Regions from separate parts of the Streptomyces sp. NPDC012835 genome, predicted to be linked through region 3. Evidence: riboswitches for the same ligand, from Rfam matches in the RefSeq annotation. Region 3 holds a riboswitch; each other region holds the start of a gene.
What was found. Region 3 has a riboswitch for cobalamin ahead of ACFY6S_RS18925 (CoA-acylating methylmalonate-semialdehyde dehydrogenase). Riboswitches for the same ligand answer to the same signal wherever they lie in the genome.

Region 1 (4,192 bases), on a different contig from region 3:
GCGTGGTCATCGCGCTGCCGACGCTGAAGATGGACGCGGTGACCGAGTTCGCGAGCCGCGGGGACGGGCCGGTCTTCGCCGGGTCGATGTTCCCGTTCGTCTTCATCACCATCGCGTGCGGCGCGCTCTCCGGGTTCCACTCCCTGATCTCCTCGGGCACCACCCCGAAGATGGTCCAGAAGGAGACCCAGATCCGGATGATCGGCTACGGCGCGATGCTGACCGAGTCGTTCGTCGCGATCATGGCGATGATCACGGCCTGTGTCATCGACCCGGGCCTGTACTTCGCGGTCAACTCCCCGGCCGGGGTCATCGGCGGTACGGTCGAGTCGGCGTCGCAGGCGGTCGCCCAGCTCGGCTTCAGCATCTCGCCCGACCAACTCGCCCAGGCGGCCAAGGACGTCGAGGAGACCAGTCTGCTGTCGCGGACCGGCGGCGCCCCGACCTTCGCCCTCGGCATGTCGGAGATCTTCTCGTCCGTCGTCGGCGGTGCCACGATGAAGGCGTTCTGGTACCACTTCGCGATCATGTTCGAGGCGCTGTTCATTCTCACGACGGTGGACGCGGGCACCCGTGTCGGGCGCTTCATGCTCCAGGACATGCTCGGCAATGTGTACAAGCCGATGCGCCAGGTCAGCTGGAAGCCGGGCGTCTGGTTCGCCAGCGCGGTGGTGGTCGGCGGCTGGGGCTACTTCCTGTGGGTCGGCGTCCATGACCCGCTGGGCGGCATCAACCAGCTGTTCCCGCTGTTCGGCATCGCCAACCAGCTGCTGGCGGCGGTGGCCCTCGCCGTCTGCACCACGCTGCTGGTCAAGTCCGGCCGGCTGAAATGGGCCTGGGTGACCGGCGTACCGCTCGCCTGGGACGCCGCCGTCACGCTCACGGCGAGCTGGCAGAAGATCTTCTCCGGCGACCCCAAGGTGGGCTTCTTCACCCAGCGCGACGTGTACCGGTCGGCCATCGACCGGGGCGAGGTGCTGCCGCCCGCCAAGACCATGGACGACATGCACACGGTCGTGACCAACTCCACGGTGGACGGGGTCCTGTCGGCCCTCTTCGCGCTGCTGATCCTCGTGGTCATCGCGGACGCCGCACGGGTCTGCCTCACGGCGATCCGCGCGCCGGAGAGCGTGAAGCTGTCGGAGACGCCGTACGTCAGGTCCCGGATCGTCGCCCCGGCGGGGATGATCCCCACCCCGGAGGAGAAGGCCGAGCTGGCGGACGCCGAGGCGAAGGCGGGCGCGGGAGCGGGAAGCGGCGTCTCATGACGGCGACCGGGACCGTGGCCGCCAGGGCGCGGCACCTCGCCGGCCGCGTCCGCTGGTACGTCCGTGAGCTGACCGGCGAGTCGACGTACGACCGGTACGTCGCCCACGCCGCCGCCCACGACCCGGGAGGGCCCGTCATGAGCCGCCGGGCCTTCGAACGCAGCCGCACGGACGCCCGCGAGGCCGACCCGCGCGAGGGCTTCCGCTGCTGCTGAGCGGGCCGGACCCGCACCGCGTGGCTGCCGGGCGCCCAGGGGCCGCCGGGCCTCCCTCACGGGGGCACGGCGGCCCTTCCCTTGTGCCGAGGGCGGTCACCGAAGCGAGCCACGACACAACATCTGGGGGGTGATATCGCAGCCGCCCCCCAGATGTATGCTCGACCTCGCTGTCGACGCAGGGGAATCCGGTGCGAATCCGGAACTGTCCCGCAACGGTGTGCGTTGGCGTGATTTGTCACGCCCGCGTAAGTCCGGGTACCTGCCGACGGTACGTCCGGCTCGACCCGATCCGGACGTTCAGACGTCCGGGCCTCGCGGTTGGGCCGGTGGACGCCGCACGGAGTGGGTAGCGCCCGGAACCCGGGCCGCGGACCCCTGCGCGCGGCCGCTCCCCGTTCCCCTCCGCCGGCCCAGAGCCGAGCGAGGGAGAGCATCACCGTGACCATCGCGCCAGCCGATCCGGTCTCAGCCGTTACGGAAACCGCCGAGCCGACGGCCGACGGACCCGGCACCGCGTTGCTGCGGACCCTGACGGACCTGACCGCCGATCTGCCCGACACCGACCCGGGCCGGGTCGCCGCCGCCGCGCTGCGGGGCCGCAACGCCCGCTCGGACGAGGCCGAGTTGCGGGAGCTGGCCACCGAGGCGGCGGCCGGGCTGATCTCCGAGGACCCGGCGTACTCCCGGCTCGCGGCCAGGCTGCTCACCCGTACGATCGCGGACGAGGCGGCCGGCCAGGGCGCCCTGTCGTTCTCCGCGTCCGTCGCCGTCGGCAGCCGCGAGGGCCTGATCGCGGACCGCACGGCCGCCTTCGTCGCGCTCCACGCGGCCCGGCTCGACGCGATGATCGACCCCGCCGCCGACGACCGCTTCGGCTACTTCGGGCTGCGGACGCTCTACAGCCGCTATCTGCTCCGGCACCCGATCACCCGCCAGGTCATCGAGACCCCCCAGCACTTCATGGCGCGCGTCGCCGCCGGGCTCGCGGAGGACGAGAGCGACCGGGCGGCGGACGAGGTCGGGCGGCTCTACACGCTGATGAGCCGGCTCGAATACCTCCCCTCCTCCCCCACCCTCTTCAACTCCGGCACCCGCCACCCGCAGATGTCCTCCTGCTATCTGCTGGACTCCCCGCTGGACGAGCTGGACTCCATCTACGACCGCTACCACCAGGTGGCGCGCCTCTCGAAGCACGCGGGGGGCATCGGGCTCTCGTACTCCCGTATCCGCTCGCGCGGTTCGCTGATCCGGGGGACGAACGGCCACTCCAACGGCATCGTCCCGTTCCTGCGCACGCTCGACTCCTCGGTCGCGGCCGTCAACCAGGGCGGCCGGCGCAAGGGCGCGGCCTGCGTCTACCTGGAGACCTGGCACGCGGACCTGGAGGAGTTCCTGGAGCTGCGCGACAACACGGGCGAGGAGGCCCGGCGCACGCACAACCTGAACCTCGCCCACTGGATCCCGGACGAGTTCATGCGCCGGGTCGAGTCCGACGGCGACTGGTCGCTGTTCTCGCCGGCCGACGTGCCGGAGCTGGTGGACCTGTGGGGCGACGAGTTCGACGCCGCGTACCGCAAGGCCGAGGCGGACGGCCTGGCCCGCAGGTCCCTTCCGGCGCGCGAGCTGTACGGCCGGATGATGCGCACCCTCGCCCAGACCGGCAACGGCTGGATGACCTTCAAGGACGCGTCGAACCGTACGGCCAACCAGACCGCCGAGCCCGGCCACACCGTGCACAGCTCCAACCTGTGCACGGAGATCCTCGAAGTCACGGACGACGGCGAGACGGCCGTCTGCAACCTGGGGTCGATCAACCTCGGCGCCTTCGTGCTGGAGTCGGGCGAGATCGACTGGGAGCGGCTGGACGAGACCGTCCGCACGGCCGTCACCTTCCTCGACCGCGTCGTGGACATCAACTTCTACCCGACCGAGCAGGCGGGCCGCTCCAACGCGAAGTGGCGCCCGGTGGGCCTGGGCGCGATGGGCCTCCAGGACGTCTTCTTCAAGAAGCGGCTGCCCTTCGACTCCCCCGAGGCCGCCGCCCTCTCGACGCGCATCGCCGAGCGGATCATGCTCGCCGCCTACGAGGCGTCCTGCGACCTCGCCGAGCGCAGCGGCCCGCTGCCCGCCTGGTCCAGGACGCGCGCCGCGCGCGGGGTCCTGCACCCCGACCACTACGACGTGGAGCTGACCTGGCCGGAGCGCTGGGACGCGCTGCGCGCGCGGATCGCCACCACCGGCATGCGCAACTCGCTGCTGCTGGCCATCGCCCCGACGGCGACCATCGCCTCGATCGCCGGCGTGTACGAGTGCATCGAGCCGCAGGTCTCCAACCTCTTCAAGCGCGAGACGCTGTCGGGCGAGTTCCTCCAGGTCAACTCGTACCTGGTGGACGAGTTGAAGCGGCTCGGCGTCTGGGACGCGCAGACCCGCGAGGCGCTGCGCGAGTCCAGCGGCTCGGTGGCCGGGTTCGGCTGGGTCCCGGCGGAGGTGCGGGAGCTGTTCCGTACGGCCTGGGAGATCCCGCAGCGCGGCCTGATCGACATGGCCGCCGCGCGGACACCGTTCCTGGACCAGAGCCAGTCGCTGAACCTGTTCCTGGAGACGCCGACCATCGGGAAGCTCAGCTCGATGTACGCGTACGCCTGGAAGAAGGGGCTCAAGACGACGTACTACCTGCGCTCGCGCCCGGCGACGAGGATCGCG
Region 2 (4,192 bases), on a different contig from region 3:
GTCGATGTCCCCGACCACGACCACCGGCAGCCGCGCGGCCCGCGCGATGCCCATGTTGACGATGTCCGTACGGCGCAGATTGATCTCGGCCGGGCTGCCCGCGCCCTCGCAGATCACCGCGTCGTGGCCGGCCCGCAGCTCCTCCAGGCACTCCAGTACGGTGCCGAGCAGCGCCTCGCGCCGGCCCCCGTGGTAGTCGGTCGCGCTCAGTTCCCCGACGGGCCGACCCATCAGCACCACCTGGCTGCTGCGGTCGCCGCCCGGCTTGAGGAGGACGGGGTTCATCAGCGCGGTCGGCTCCACCCGCGCGGCCTGCGCCTGCATCGCCTGGGCGCGCCCGATCTCGGCGCCCTCACGCGTCACGAACGAGTTCAGGGACATGTTCTGCCCCTTGAACGGCGCCACCTTCAGCCCGCGTCGCGCCAGCCACCGGCAGATTCCCGCCGTGACGACGCTCTTGCCCGCGTCGGAGGTGGTCCCGGCTATCAGGAGACCACCGCCGCGCCCGCCCCGGCTCATCCGTTCCTCCTTCGCGCGGCCGACCGCCGCATGGCGCCGTACCCGATCCGGCCGGCCACACAGGCCGCCAGGGCCAGCGCGTTGACCCGGCGCGACAGGCGTACCGCGCGTTCGATGTCCCCGACCTCGACGGGCCGCCCGCCGCCGTTCAGCACCGGCCGGTGCTCGACCCGGCCGCCGTACGCGAGGGTGCCGCCCAGCCGTACCCCCAGCGCGCCCGCGAACGACGCCTCCACCGGGCCCGCGTTGGGGCTCGGGTGCCGCGCCGCGTCCTGCCGTACGGCCCGCAGCGCGCCGCGCGGATCGCCGCCCGCGACGATCGCGAGCGCGGTGGTCAGCCGGGCGCCCGGCCATCCGGCGGCGTCGTCGAGCCGCGCGGAGGCCCAGCCGAAGCGGCGGTACCGCGCGCTCCTGTGCCCCACCATCGCGTCCAGCGTGTTCACGGCCCGGAACCCGGCCAGCCCGGCGGGACCCGCGACGGCGCCCCACACCAGCGCGCCCACGACGGCGTCCGAGGTGTTCTCGGCGACGGACTCCACGACGGCCCGCGCGATCTGAGCCGCGTCCAGCGCCTGCGGGTCCCGCCCGCACAGGTGCGGCAGCCGCTCCCTGGCCCCCTCGACGTCCCCGGCGGCCAGCGCCGCGCCGATCGCCCGCGCCTCGCGGCCCAGCGAGGTCCCGCCGACCACGGACCAGGTGGCGGCGGCGGTGAGGGCGGTGGCGACGGCGGGACGGTGGCGTACGGCACGGGCCGCCAGCGCGGCGGCCCCGGCGGCGCCACCGGCGCACACCGCCGTGTGCAGCGCGCCCCAGCCGCGGTGGTCGCGCCACAGGACGCGCTCGACGGCCCCGGCCGCCCGGCCGAACGCCGCGACCGGATGGCCCCGGCGGGGGTCGGCGAGGACCAGGTCGGCCAGCAGGCCGGCGGTGGCACCGTAGGCGAAGACCCGCTCGGCGACGGCTGAGCCGCCGCCGCGCGCGGCGGCGGAAGCGCGGCCAGGCATGGCGAAATTGTCCTCACTCAGGGTCCGCGCCCCGGTTCGACGTGACGCGGCGGCAGGAGTTCCTGGCTTCCGGAGCGGCCACGCGGGTCGCTCGCGGTGACAGTGGCGGGACCGCGCCGGATTCGCACCGGCTTCCTCTTCTGCCGCCGTGTATGGCCCCGGCAGTCCACCACGCCGTCGAAAGACCCGTCAACTCCGCCTTGACCTGCGACGGGGCAGTGTGCCGAGCCCCACACGAGGTGGCGGGTCAGGCCACGATCAGATAGATCCCGTACGCCACGGCGGCCAGACAGAGTGCGAAGCAGACGCAGGCGCCCGCCGTGCGGACGGCCACGGCCGATCCGGTGGCGCCGGGCCCGGCGCCCCGCGCGCCGCTCTCGGCCGGCTGCCGCTCCGGCCTGGCGAGGGCCACGATGCCCAGGGTGAACAGGCCCACCAGGGCCACGGTGGTCACGAGACTGACGCCGAAGACGGAGCCGAGCGCCGCCCAGTCGATGTTCATGCGATGACTTCCTTCAGACCGTGGCGGTGCGCGCGGGCTCACCGGCGGGACCGGTGGGGGCGTGGATGGTGGCCGACAGATCCTGCGCGGACCCGGCGGGCGGCGGGGTGACGGCGACGACGGCGGTCGTCACGACATCCGTCACGTCGGGGGCCGCGGTGGCCGGGGACTCCGCGCCGTCGGTGACGTTCGTGTGGTCTATCGGCTGCCGCCGCGAGACGAGCCAGATCGCTCCCGATCCCGCGACGAGCAGGACGGCGACGGCCGCGATCCCCCAGGTGCCCTGACCGGTGAGGAACTCGGCGCCCGCGGCGACCAGTCCGGCGGCCGGCAGGGTCAGCCCCCAGGCGACGAACATCCGGGTGGCGGTGGACCAGCGGACCACCCCGCCCTTGCGGCCGAGACCGGCGCCCATCACGGCGCCGGAGCAGGACTGCGTGGTGGAGAGCGAGAAGCCCAGGTGCGAGGAGGCCAGGATCACGGTCGCTGCGCTGGTCTGCGCGGCGAAGCCCTGCTGCGGGCGGAGATCGGTGAGCCCGGTGCCCATGGTGCGGATGATGCGCCAGCCGCCGAGGTACGTACCGAGCGCGATCGCCAGACCGGCCGAGACGATGACCCACACCGGCGGGTTGGAGCCCGGGGCGAGCACGCCGCCGGTCACCAGCGCGAGCGTGATGACGCCCATGGTCTTCTGCGCGTCGTTGGTGCCGTGCGCGAGGGAGACGAGACCGGCGGAGGCGATCTGGCCCGCGCGGTACCCCTTGGCGGTGGCCTTCTCGTCCGTGTTCCGGCCGATCCGGTACGTCAGCCTCGTGGCCAGCATGGCGGCCACACCGGCGACGACGGGCGCGGCGAGGGCGGGGATCAGCACCTTGGTGACGACGACGCCGCCGTTCACGCCGGAGGCGCCGACCGACATCAGCGTGGCGCCGATCAGACCGCCGAACAGCGCGTGCGAGGAGCTGGAGGGCAGACCGAGGAGCCAGGTGAACAGATTCCAGAGAATCGCGCCGACGAGCGCCGCGAAGATCACTTCTGTTCTGATGCCCTGTTCGTTGATGAGGCCGCCGGAGATCGTTCTGGCGACCTCCACCGACAGGAACGCGCCGACAAGATTCAGGACCGCGGACATGCCCACCGCGACCTTGGGCTTCAGAGCGCCGGTCGAGATGGTGGTGGCCATCGCGTTGGCGGTGTCGTGGAAACCGTTCGTGAAATCGAACACGAGAGCTGTCACGATCACGATCGCGAGCAGCAGCGTGATGTGTTCCATTGACCTGACCCAGGCAATCGTTCGACGTCGGTGGCCTCGGTGAACGTAAGGAGTCAGGGTGAACGGAAGATGAACTGGGCGGGACTTCGCGGTGTTCGCTCTCGCGGAGCCCTCCGTCATCGGTTCACCGAGACGGCACTGCCCTCGGCCCGGCACCTGACAGGATCGGCCCATGACGCATCGGAGAGGGCGCGACACGACGGAAGAGGCATGGCGGGAACTGGTCGCCACCGCCCGCAGGACGGCTGCCGAGGGGCTGGTCGTCGGCACCTCGGGGAATGTCTCCGTCCGGGTCGGTGATCTGGTCCTGGTCACACCGAGCGGAGTGCCGTACGACCGGCTCACCCCCGAGGACACCGTCGCCGTCGACCTCGAAGGGCGGCAGGTCGTCGGTGAGCTGGTCCCCACCAGCGAACTGCCCCTGCATCTGGCCCTGTACCGGGAGACCGAAGCGCTCGCCGTGGTGCACACCCACGCCGTGCACGCCACCGCCGTCTCCACGCTCGTTCCTGAGCTGCCGCTGATCCACTACATGGCGGCGGCCTTCGGCGGACCGGTCCGGGTCGCTCCGTACGCGCTGTACGGCTCGGCGGAACTGGCCGCGCACATGCTCGAAGCGCTGCGCGACCGCACCGGCTGTCTGCTCCGCAACCACGGCACCGTCACCTACGGCGCCGGTCTCGACCAGGCGTACGACCGCACGGCGCAGCTGGAGTGGATGTCCCGCCTCTGGCTCACCGCCGCCGCGCTGCCCGGACGTGCGCCCACGCTGCTGTCCGAGGAGCAGGTGGCCGAGGTGGGCCGGAAACTGAGCGGATACGGCCAGCGGGACGGCGACCGCCGGCCGCGGGACGGCGCCGAGGACTGACGGCCCCGCCCGCGAGCGCCCGCGCG
Region 3 (4,192 bases):
GCGGAGGCCGTCCCCCCGGCGCGCATGTCCTCGTGGATGGAGCGGATGTCGCCGCCCGCGCACAGGCCGCGTCCGCCGGCGCCCGTGATGACCACCGTCCGTACGGCCGGATCGTGCTCCCACACGGTCAGCGCCTCGTCGACGCGTCGCACCATGGTGTGGGTGAGGGCGTTGAGGGCCTCGGGCCGGTTGAGGGTGAGACGGCCCGCGCGGCCCTCGGTACGGACCAGTACGGATTGATCGGCGGCGGTCACCCGAGCGCCGCCGTCAGACCTCGGGCAACGATGACACGCATGATCTCGTTGGTTCCTTCCAGGATCTGGTGGACGCGGAGGTCCCGGACGATCTTCTCGACGCCGTACTCGCTCAAGTAGCCGTACCCGCCGTGCAGTTGCAGGGCCCGGTCGGCGACGGAGTAGCCGGTGTCGGTGGCGAAGCGTTTGGCCATCGCGCACAGTTGCGGGGAGCGGGGGTCGTCGCGGTCCAGGGCGTCGGCGGCCTGGTGGACCAGGGCGCGGGCGGCGGCGAGTTCGGTCGCCATGTCGGCGAGCCGGAACCGGAGCGCGGTCGAGTCCAGCAGCCGGGCGCCGAACGCCTCGCGGTCCGCGAGATGGACCAGGCTCCGGTCCAGTGCGCTGCGGGCGCCGCCGAGGGAGCAGGCGGCGATACCGAGCCGTCCGCCGTTCAGCCCGCTCATGGCGATACGGAAGCCGTCGCCCTCCCGGCCGAGGAGCCGGTCGGCCGGCACGCGAACGTCTTCGAGGACGACCTGACGGGTGGGCTGGGCGTTCCAGCCCATCTTCTTCTCGTTCGGCCCGAAGGACAGACCGGCGTCGTCCCGGTCGACCACGAAGGCGGAGATCCCGGACGGGCCGTCCTGGCCGGTGCGCGCCATGACGATGTACAACTGGGCGGCGCCCGCACCGGAGATGAACTGCTTCACGCCGGTGAGGACGTAGTGGCCGCCGTCGCGTAGCGCGCGGGTGCTCAGGGCCGCTGCGTCCGATCCGGCCCCGGGCTCGGTCAGGCAGTAGCTTCCGAGGTCGTCCATGGCGCACAGCCGGGGCAGCCACCGTGCGCGCTGCGCCGGGTCGCCGTGGCGGTCGATCATCCAGGCGACCATGTTGTGGATGGAGAGGTAGCCCGCGATGGAGGGGCAGCCGGAGGCCAGCGCCTCGAAGACGAGGACCCCGTCGGCCCGGGTGAGGCCGCTGCCGCCCACTTCCTCCCGTACGTACACACCGCCGAGGCCGAGCCCGGCCGCCTTGCGCAGCACGTCGAGGGGGAAGTGCTTTTCCTGGTCCCACCGGACGGCGTGGGGGGCCAGCTGGTCCTGCGCGAAATCGAGGGTGGTCTCGACAAGTGCCTGCTGGTCTTCGGTGAGCGAGGTGGTCATGGCGCTCATCCCATGGTGGGGATGGTGAAGCTCGCGCCTTCTTTCGCCCCCGAGGGCCAGCGCGAGGTGACGGTCTTGGTGCGGGTGTAGAAGCGGACGGCGTCGGGACCGTGCTGGTTCAGGTCGCCGAAACCGGACCGCTTCCAGCCTCCGAAGGTGTGGTACGCGACGGGTACCGGGATGGGGACGTTGACGCCGACCATGCCGGTGTTCACCCGCCGGGTGAAGTCGCGTGCGGTGTCACCGTCCCTGGTGAAGATCGCGACTCCGTTCCCGTACGGGTGTTCACTGGGCAGCCGCAGCGCCTCCTCGTAGTCGGCGGCCCGTGCGACGCACAGCACCGGGCCGAAGATCTCCTCGCGGTAGATCCGCATCCGGGTACCGACCCGGTCGAAGAGGGAGGCGCCCGCGAAGAACCCGTTCTCGTGTCCGGGCAACGAGAAGTCCCTTCCGTCCACGACGAGTTCGGCTCCCTCGTTGACCCCTATGTCCACGTAGCGCCGCACCCGGTCGAGGGCGTCGCGGCTCACCAGGGGGCCGAAGTCGGCGTCCGGGTCGTCGGATCGGCCGATACGGAGCGTCCCGATGCGCTCCTTGAGCGCGGCGACGAGCGCGTCGGCGGTCTCCTCGCCGACGGGCACGGCCACGGAGATCGCCATGCAGCGCTCGCCCGCTGACCCGTATCCGGCCCCGATGAGCGCGTCGACGGCCTGGTCGAGGTCGGCGTCCGGCATGACGATCATGTGGTTCTTGGCGCCGCCGAAGCACTGGGCGCGCTTGCCGTGGGCGGCGGCCGTGGTATAGATGTGCGCGGCGATCCTGCTGGAGCCGACGAAGCCGAGGGCCTGGACCCTGGGGTCCTCCAGAAGGGTGTCGACGGTCTCCTTGCCGCCGTTGACCACATTGAGGACCCCGGGCGGGAGTCCCGCCTCGACGAACAGTTCGGCCAGCCGCAACGGCACGGACGGGTCACGCTCGGACGGCTTCAGAATGAAGGCGTTGCCGCAGGCGAGGGCGGGGGCCGCCTTCCACAGGGGGATCATCGCGGGGAAGTTGAACGGGGTGATCCCGGCGACGACACCCAGCGGGGAGCGCAGCGAGTGCACATCGATACCGGAGCCTGCGTTGTCGCTGAACTCGCCCTTCAGCAGGTGCGGGATGCCTGCGGCGAACTCCATCACCTCCAGGCCGCGTTGGATGTCGCCGTGTGCGTCCGCCACGGTCTTGCCGTGCTCGGCGGACAGCGTCCGCGCCAGGGAATCGCGTTCGGCGTCGACGAGTTGGAGGAAGCGCAGCAGGACACGGGCGCGCCGCTGCGGGTTCCACTGCCCCCACTCCCGCTGCGCGGCGGCCGCGTCGGTGATCGCGGCCCCGGTCTCCGCGCGGCCGGCGAGCGGCACCCGGGCCTGCACCGTACCGGTGTTGGGGTCGTACACGTCGCCGAAGAGGCCGGACGCGCCGGCGGTGTGTCTGCCGCCGACGAAATGGGTGAGTTCACGGACCATGGTTGCCTGCTCTCGTCAGGTGAGATCCGGGGGATGCCACGGCAGCCCGAAGCCGGGGGCATCGGTCGGTGCGGCCATGGGCACACCGGTCGACGCTTCGGTGGGGCGAGCCGTGGGAAAAGCGAACCGCGAGGGCCGTCTGGCCGTCGAAGGTCTACGAAAGCGCGCGGGGGCGCGTGCGCTCCGCCGGATCACCAGGGTCATGGGTACGGACCGGTGCCATGCGTGTCTGCTCCATCCTCGTGGACCACACGGAACATCCGCGGCCGGTATCCTGACTCCCGGATCACCGCGTGCCGCCCGCCTTCCCGGCAGACCTCGCCAGTGGCGTGTGGATGGCAGCACACTCCCCGGTCACAGTGGCGGGACCGTGCCGGTTTCACACCGGCTTCCCTGCACCGCGGACCTTGCTCACGACGATATAGTCGGACGTCCTAGTAAGTCCACCCCGCCACACACATCGGCGGGAAGCCGTCGCCCGCGAGAGCGGGCACGGCAGTAGCGTCGAACGCGCGCCCCGTCAGGCCCGGTCGACACGGCCGCGGCCCGTCCGTGGCCTCCGGCCCGCCCGCCGCGTCAGGCAGTCCTGTCCGGTGCCCCCCGTTCCGGTGCGGCGGCCTTCTCCCTCCCGTTGCCGCCCTCCCCCGACCCGGCGGCCCGCCCGACCGCCGACTGCCGCCAGGCCCCCGGTGACATGCCCTCCCTGCGCGCGAACGCGCGGCTCAGCGCCGTACCGGTGTCGTAACCGACCCTGACCGCGATCTCCTGCACACTCAGCGCGGTCTCCCGGAGCAGGACCTTCGCCCGGTACATACGCCAGGACATGAGGTAGCTCAGCGGAGTGTCACCCGCTTTCTCCTTGAACAGGGCGGCGAACGCCGAGCGTGACATCCCCGCCTTGCGGGCGAGCGCGTCAACCGTCCACGGATGGGCCAGGTCAGCGTGCATCTCCTCCATGGCGACGGACAGCCGCGGCTCCCGCAGGGCGGCGAGCCACCCGACGGAACCGGCGCCGACCGTCGCCCAGCAGGCCCGCAGCGCCTGGACGAACAGGACGTCGGACAGCCGGCTCGTGACGAAGCCGGCGCCGATCCCGGCCGCCTCGCTCTCCTGCGCGACGAGGTCGAACGTGGCGCGCAACAGCCGGCCCGACGTGTTGTCCGGACGCAGCCGGAACAACGGCGGCAGGAGCGCGAACAGCGGCTCGGCCGCCGCGGCGTCGAAAGCGAACCGGCTGGAGACGATCTCGGTCAGCTCGCCGTCGCCCCCGGCCCGCGCCACGTTGCCGGGC
Region 4 (4,192 bases), on a different contig from region 3:
CACATACGCGCTCAGGCCGTCCTCGCCCAGCCGCCCGCGCAGCCAGCGGGCCACCGCACAGCACTCGACGACATCGGCGGGCGCGCCGGGGTCCAGATCGAGGACCAGCCGGTCGGCGACGCCCGGCGCGTCCGCGAGCCACTGCGGGGTGTGGAACTCCACCACCAGGTTGGCCGCCCACATCAGCGTCGCCAGATCCGCCACCACCACTTGTCTGCCGGTGTCCGCCGACTTCCTGGGCACCTCCGCGATCCGTACCCAGCCGGGGGTGCCGGGCGGCGGGTTCTTGGTGAAGAAACGCTGGCCGTCGGGGCCGTCGGGGTAGCGCAGGAAGGAGACGGGCCGGTCCGCGAGATGGGCCAGCAGAGGGGCCGCCGTACGGGCGTAATAGTGCAGGACCTCGCCCTTGGTGGTGCCGGTGGCGGCGTACAGGACCTTCTCCAGATTGCTGAGCGCCAGGCTTCGCCCCGCCACCTCTGTGATAGGCGTCATACGATGAGAATCCCATGATTACGTGAGGAAAGGGATGGAACGTGCGATCCATATGGAACGGCGCGATCTCCTTCGGGCTGGTCAGCATCCCGATCAAGCTGGTCAACGCCACCGAGAACCACTCGATCTCCTTCCGCCAGATCCACAAGGAGGACGGCGGCCGGATCCGCTACCGCAAGGTCTGCGAACTGGACGGGGAGGAGGTGACGGCGCCGGAGATCGGCAAGGCGTACGAGGACGCGGGCGGCGTCATGATCCCGATCACCGACGAGGACCTCGCCGCCCTGCCGCTGCCCACGGCGAAGACGATCGAGATCGTCGCGTTCGTCCCCGCGAGCGAGATCGACCCCCTCCAGATGGACACGGCGTACTACCTCTCGGCGAGCGGTGTGCCCGCGGCCAAGCCGTACACGCTGCTGCGGGAGGCGCTGAAGCGCGGCGAGAAGGTCGCGATCGCCAAGTTCGCGCTGCGCGGGCGCGAGCGGCTCGGCATGCTCCGGGTGGTCGACGACGTCATCGTCATGCACGGCCTGCTCTGGCCGGACGAGATCCGCGCCCCCGAGGGCGTCGCCCCCGAGACCGACGTGACCGTGCGCGACGCCGAACTCGACCTGGCCGACGCCCTGATGGACACCCTCGGCTCGGTCGACCTCGATTCCCTGCACGACGACTACCGCGAGGCCGTGGAAGAACTCATCGCGGCCAAGTCCGAAGGCGAACCGGCCCCGCGCCGCGCTCCGGCGGACGACGGGGGCGGCAAGGTCATCGACCTGATGGCCGCCCTGGAGAACAGCGTCCGCGCGGCCCAGAAGTCCCGTGGCGAGGACGGCGGATCCGCCGAGGCCGAGGTCACCCACCTCACGGACCGCGAGCGGGGGCCGGCCAAGAAGGCGGCGGCGAAGAAGACCCCCGCGAAGAAGACGGCGTCCGCCAAGCGCACGGCGGGCAAGACCGCCGCCAAGTCCACCGGGAAGACGGCTGCGGCCAAGAAGAACACCACGTCGAAGAAGGCCCCCACCACCCGCGCCAAACGCGCCTCCGCCTGAGCCGAAATACCTGTTCACGGCCACCCCGTCGAAGCTGGTAAGGTTTCCCACGTCGCCAGGCAAGACGGCGAAGCGCCCCCGTAGCTCAGGGGATAGAGCAACGGCCTCCGGAGCCGTGTGCGCAGGTTCGAATCCTGCCGGGGGCACCTTGTATGAGGTGCCCAAAGACCCCGTCACCAGCGGAAACGCTGAGGCCGGGGTCTTCGCGTATGCGCGGGCGGGTGTGGCCGCGAGTGACCGCGCGCCAGGTTCCGCGGGCGGGCGCGGGCGCGGCCCTGGAGCGCCGACGCGGGCGCGGCGCCGTCAACTCGGCTGCGGCGGCGAGAACTTGCGGCAGGGCCCGGCGCCCACGTCCGTCATCCACAGTCCGGCCGGGGGAGACGCCGGGTCCTCCGACAGAGGGGCCCGCGTTCGGCCACGCCTCCGACGGGCGGCGGCCGGAGGCGCCCGGCAACCCGGATCACCTGTGGAAACAGGCTCGGCGGGGGTGTTTTTCGGCTGTGATAGCTTGCCGAGGCCAGTCGAACCCATGTACGTGGGTCAGGGAATCCGGTGGGAATCCGGAGCTGACGCGCAGCGGTGAGGGTGACGGGCGTGGCATCGGCCACTGGGCGGCAGCCGTCCGGGAAGGCGTCGCGTCCGGGGGAACCCGAGTCCGAAGACCTGCTGGCCACCCCCGTCCTTTCAGGTGGCGGGGGAGCACCGTACGAACGGGCTCCGCGCATGGGCCCTCGAACGCAGAGGAACCACCGTGCCGATCGCGCGCCCGCTCCGTCCCGTCGCTCTCAGCGCCCTGCTCCTCGCCGGAGCCCTGTCCCTGACCGCCTGCGGGGGAGGCGGTCAGGGACAGGGCGAAGCGGCGGCCACGGGGAAGGGCGCCAAGGGCGAGGCGGCCGGGTATCCGCGTACCGTCGAGAACTGCGGACAGCAGGTACGGATCGACGCGCCGCCCAGCCGTGCCGTCTCGCTCAACCAGGGCACGACGGAGATCATGCTCTCCCTCGGCCTGGCGGACCGTATGGCCGGGACCGCCACCTGGACCGACCCGCTGATGAAGGGGCTGGAGAAGGCCAACGCCGAGGTCCCCAGGATCGCGGAGAACAACCCCTCCTTCGAGAAGGTCCTCGACACCGAGCCCGACTTCGTCGCCTCCTCGTTCCTGTCCACGCTGGGCAAGGGCGGCGTGGCCACCCGGGAGCAGTTCGAGAAGCTCGGGGTGCCCACGTACATCTCGCCCGCCGACTGCACCAAGAACGACAAGACCGTGGGCACCGACGGCGCCCGGTCCACCCCGCTGGCCATGGAGAGCATCTACGGCGAGGTACGGGACCTGGCCGAGGTCTTCGGCGTCGAGGAGCGCGGCGAGAAGGTCGTCGCCGGTCTTGAGGCCCGGATGGCGAAGGCGACGGCGGGGCTGGACGCGGCGAAGACCGGGAAGGTCACCCTGCTCTACTGGTTCGCCAACTCCGACTCCCCGTACATGGCCGGCTGCTGCGGCGCCCCCGGCATCATCACCGACGCCGTCGGCGCGAAGAACGTCTTCGACGACACCCACGACGAGTGGCCGCAGATCAACTGGGAGACGGTGGCCGACCGCGACCCCGACTTCCTGGTGATCGGCGACCTCACGCGCAAGTCGCAGACCGCGGAGACGGCCGCCAAGAAGATCGAGTTCCTGGAGTCCAATCCGGTCACCAAGGAGATGGACGCGGTCAGGAACAAGCGGTACGTGCTGCTCAGCGGCCAGGCCATGAACCCGAGCATCCGCACGGTCGAAGGCGTCGAGAAGGTCGCCGCCGCCCTGCGCTCGTACGTGCCCGCGAAGTGACCGCCCAGCGGGAGCGGGAGCGGGACGCCGTCCTGGACCCCGGCGCCGGTACGGCCGTGACCGGCGTGCCCGCGCGCGGCCTGCGGAGCCTGTGGGGGCCGGGGAGCCCGCGCGCGCTGCTCCTGTGCTTCGGCGGGCTCGCCGCGCTGGTCGCCTCCGTCGCGGTCGCCATCACCATCGGTCCGGCGCAGATCCGCGTCGGTGACGTCTGGTCCGTGGTGGCCGGGCATCTCGGCTGGGGCGAGTCCCGGCTCTCCCCGATCCGCGACGGGATCGTATGGAACCTGCGGCTGCCGCGCACCCTGCTCGCGGCCGTGTGCGGCGCCGGGCTCGCGGTGTGCGGGGCGGTCATGCAGGCGCTGCTGCGCAACCCGCTCGCCGACCCGTTCGTCCTCGGCGTCTCCTCGGGCGCCTCCACCGGCGCCGTGCTCGTCGTCGTCCTCGGGACGGGCGGCGGCGCGCTGTCCGTCTCCGGCGGCGCGTTCCTGGGCGCCCTCTGCTCGTTCGCGATGGTGCTGGTGCTCAGCCACACGCTCGGCGGGACGACGGACCGGGTGGTGCTCTCCGGGGTCGCGGCGATGCAGCTGTTCTCCGCGCTCACCTCCTTCGTCGTCATGACGTCGGCCAGCGCGGAGACCACGCGCGGCGTGCTGTTCTGGCTGCTCGGCTCGCTCAGCGGCGCGGGCTGGACCGATGTGTGGGTCTGCTCGGCGGTGCTCGCGTTCGCGCTGCTGGTGTGCGGCGGGTACGCCAGGACCCTCGACGCGTTCGCGTTCGGGCAGGAGGCCGCCGCCACACTCGGCGTCTCCGTCGCCCGTACCCGCCT

Region 1: it holds a riboswitch for cobalamin, as region 3 does, so the genes downstream of both, ACFY6S_RS24075 (ribonucleoside-diphosphate reductase subunit alpha) here and ACFY6S_RS18925 (CoA-acylating methylmalonate-semialdehyde dehydrogenase) in region 3, are expected to answer to the same signal.
Region 2: it holds a riboswitch for cobalamin, as region 3 does, so the genes downstream of both, ACFY6S_RS07740 (cobalamin biosynthesis protein) here and ACFY6S_RS18925 (CoA-acylating methylmalonate-semialdehyde dehydrogenase) in region 3, are expected to answer to the same signal.
Region 4: it holds a riboswitch for cobalamin, as region 3 does, so the genes downstream of both, ACFY6S_RS24535 (ABC transporter substrate-binding protein) here and ACFY6S_RS18925 (CoA-acylating methylmalonate-semialdehyde dehydrogenase) in region 3, are expected to answer to the same signal.

The regions. Positions count from the first base shown of each region.
Region 1 covers NZ_JBIBBW010000006.1:127,230-131,421, reverse strand. The annotation lists gene ACFY6S_RS24085 (carbon starvation CstA family protein) at 1-1,268, shown strand, start outside; gene ACFY6S_RS24080 (YbdD/YjiX family protein) at 1,265-1,483, shown strand; cobalamin riboswitch at 1,624-1,768, shown strand; gene ACFY6S_RS24075 (ribonucleoside-diphosphate reductase subunit alpha) at 1,925-4,192, shown strand, end outside.
Region 2 covers NZ_JBIBBW010000002.1:49,426-53,617, reverse strand. The annotation lists gene ACFY6S_RS07745 (cobyric acid synthase) at 1-519, opposite strand, end outside; gene ACFY6S_RS07740 (cobalamin biosynthesis protein) at 516-1,523, opposite strand; cobalamin riboswitch at 1,557-1,709, opposite strand; gene ACFY6S_RS07735 (hypothetical protein) at 1,771-2,025, opposite strand; gene ACFY6S_RS07730 (anion permease) at 2,039-3,298, opposite strand; gene ACFY6S_RS07725 (class II aldolase/adducin family protein) at 3,471-4,166, shown strand.
Region 3 covers NZ_JBIBBW010000004.1:155,418-159,609, forward strand. The annotation lists gene ACFY6S_RS18915 (enoyl-CoA hydratase/isomerase family protein) at 1-254, opposite strand, end outside; gene ACFY6S_RS18920 (acyl-CoA dehydrogenase family protein) at 251-1,405, opposite strand; gene ACFY6S_RS18925 (CoA-acylating methylmalonate-semialdehyde dehydrogenase) at 1,402-2,901, opposite strand; cobalamin riboswitch at 3,148-3,326, opposite strand; gene ACFY6S_RS18930 (AraC family transcriptional regulator) at 3,478-4,192, opposite strand, start outside.
Region 4 covers NZ_JBIBBW010000006.1:230,254-234,445, forward strand. The annotation lists gene ligD (non-homologous end-joining DNA ligase) at 1-492, opposite strand, end outside; gene ACFY6S_RS24525 (Ku protein) at 534-1,538, shown strand; tRNA gene ACFY6S_RS24530 (tRNA-Arg) at 1,613-1,684, shown strand; cobalamin riboswitch at 2,040-2,224, shown strand; gene ACFY6S_RS24535 (ABC transporter substrate-binding protein) at 2,290-3,366, shown strand; gene ACFY6S_RS24540 (FecCD family ABC transporter permease) at 3,447-4,192, shown strand, end outside.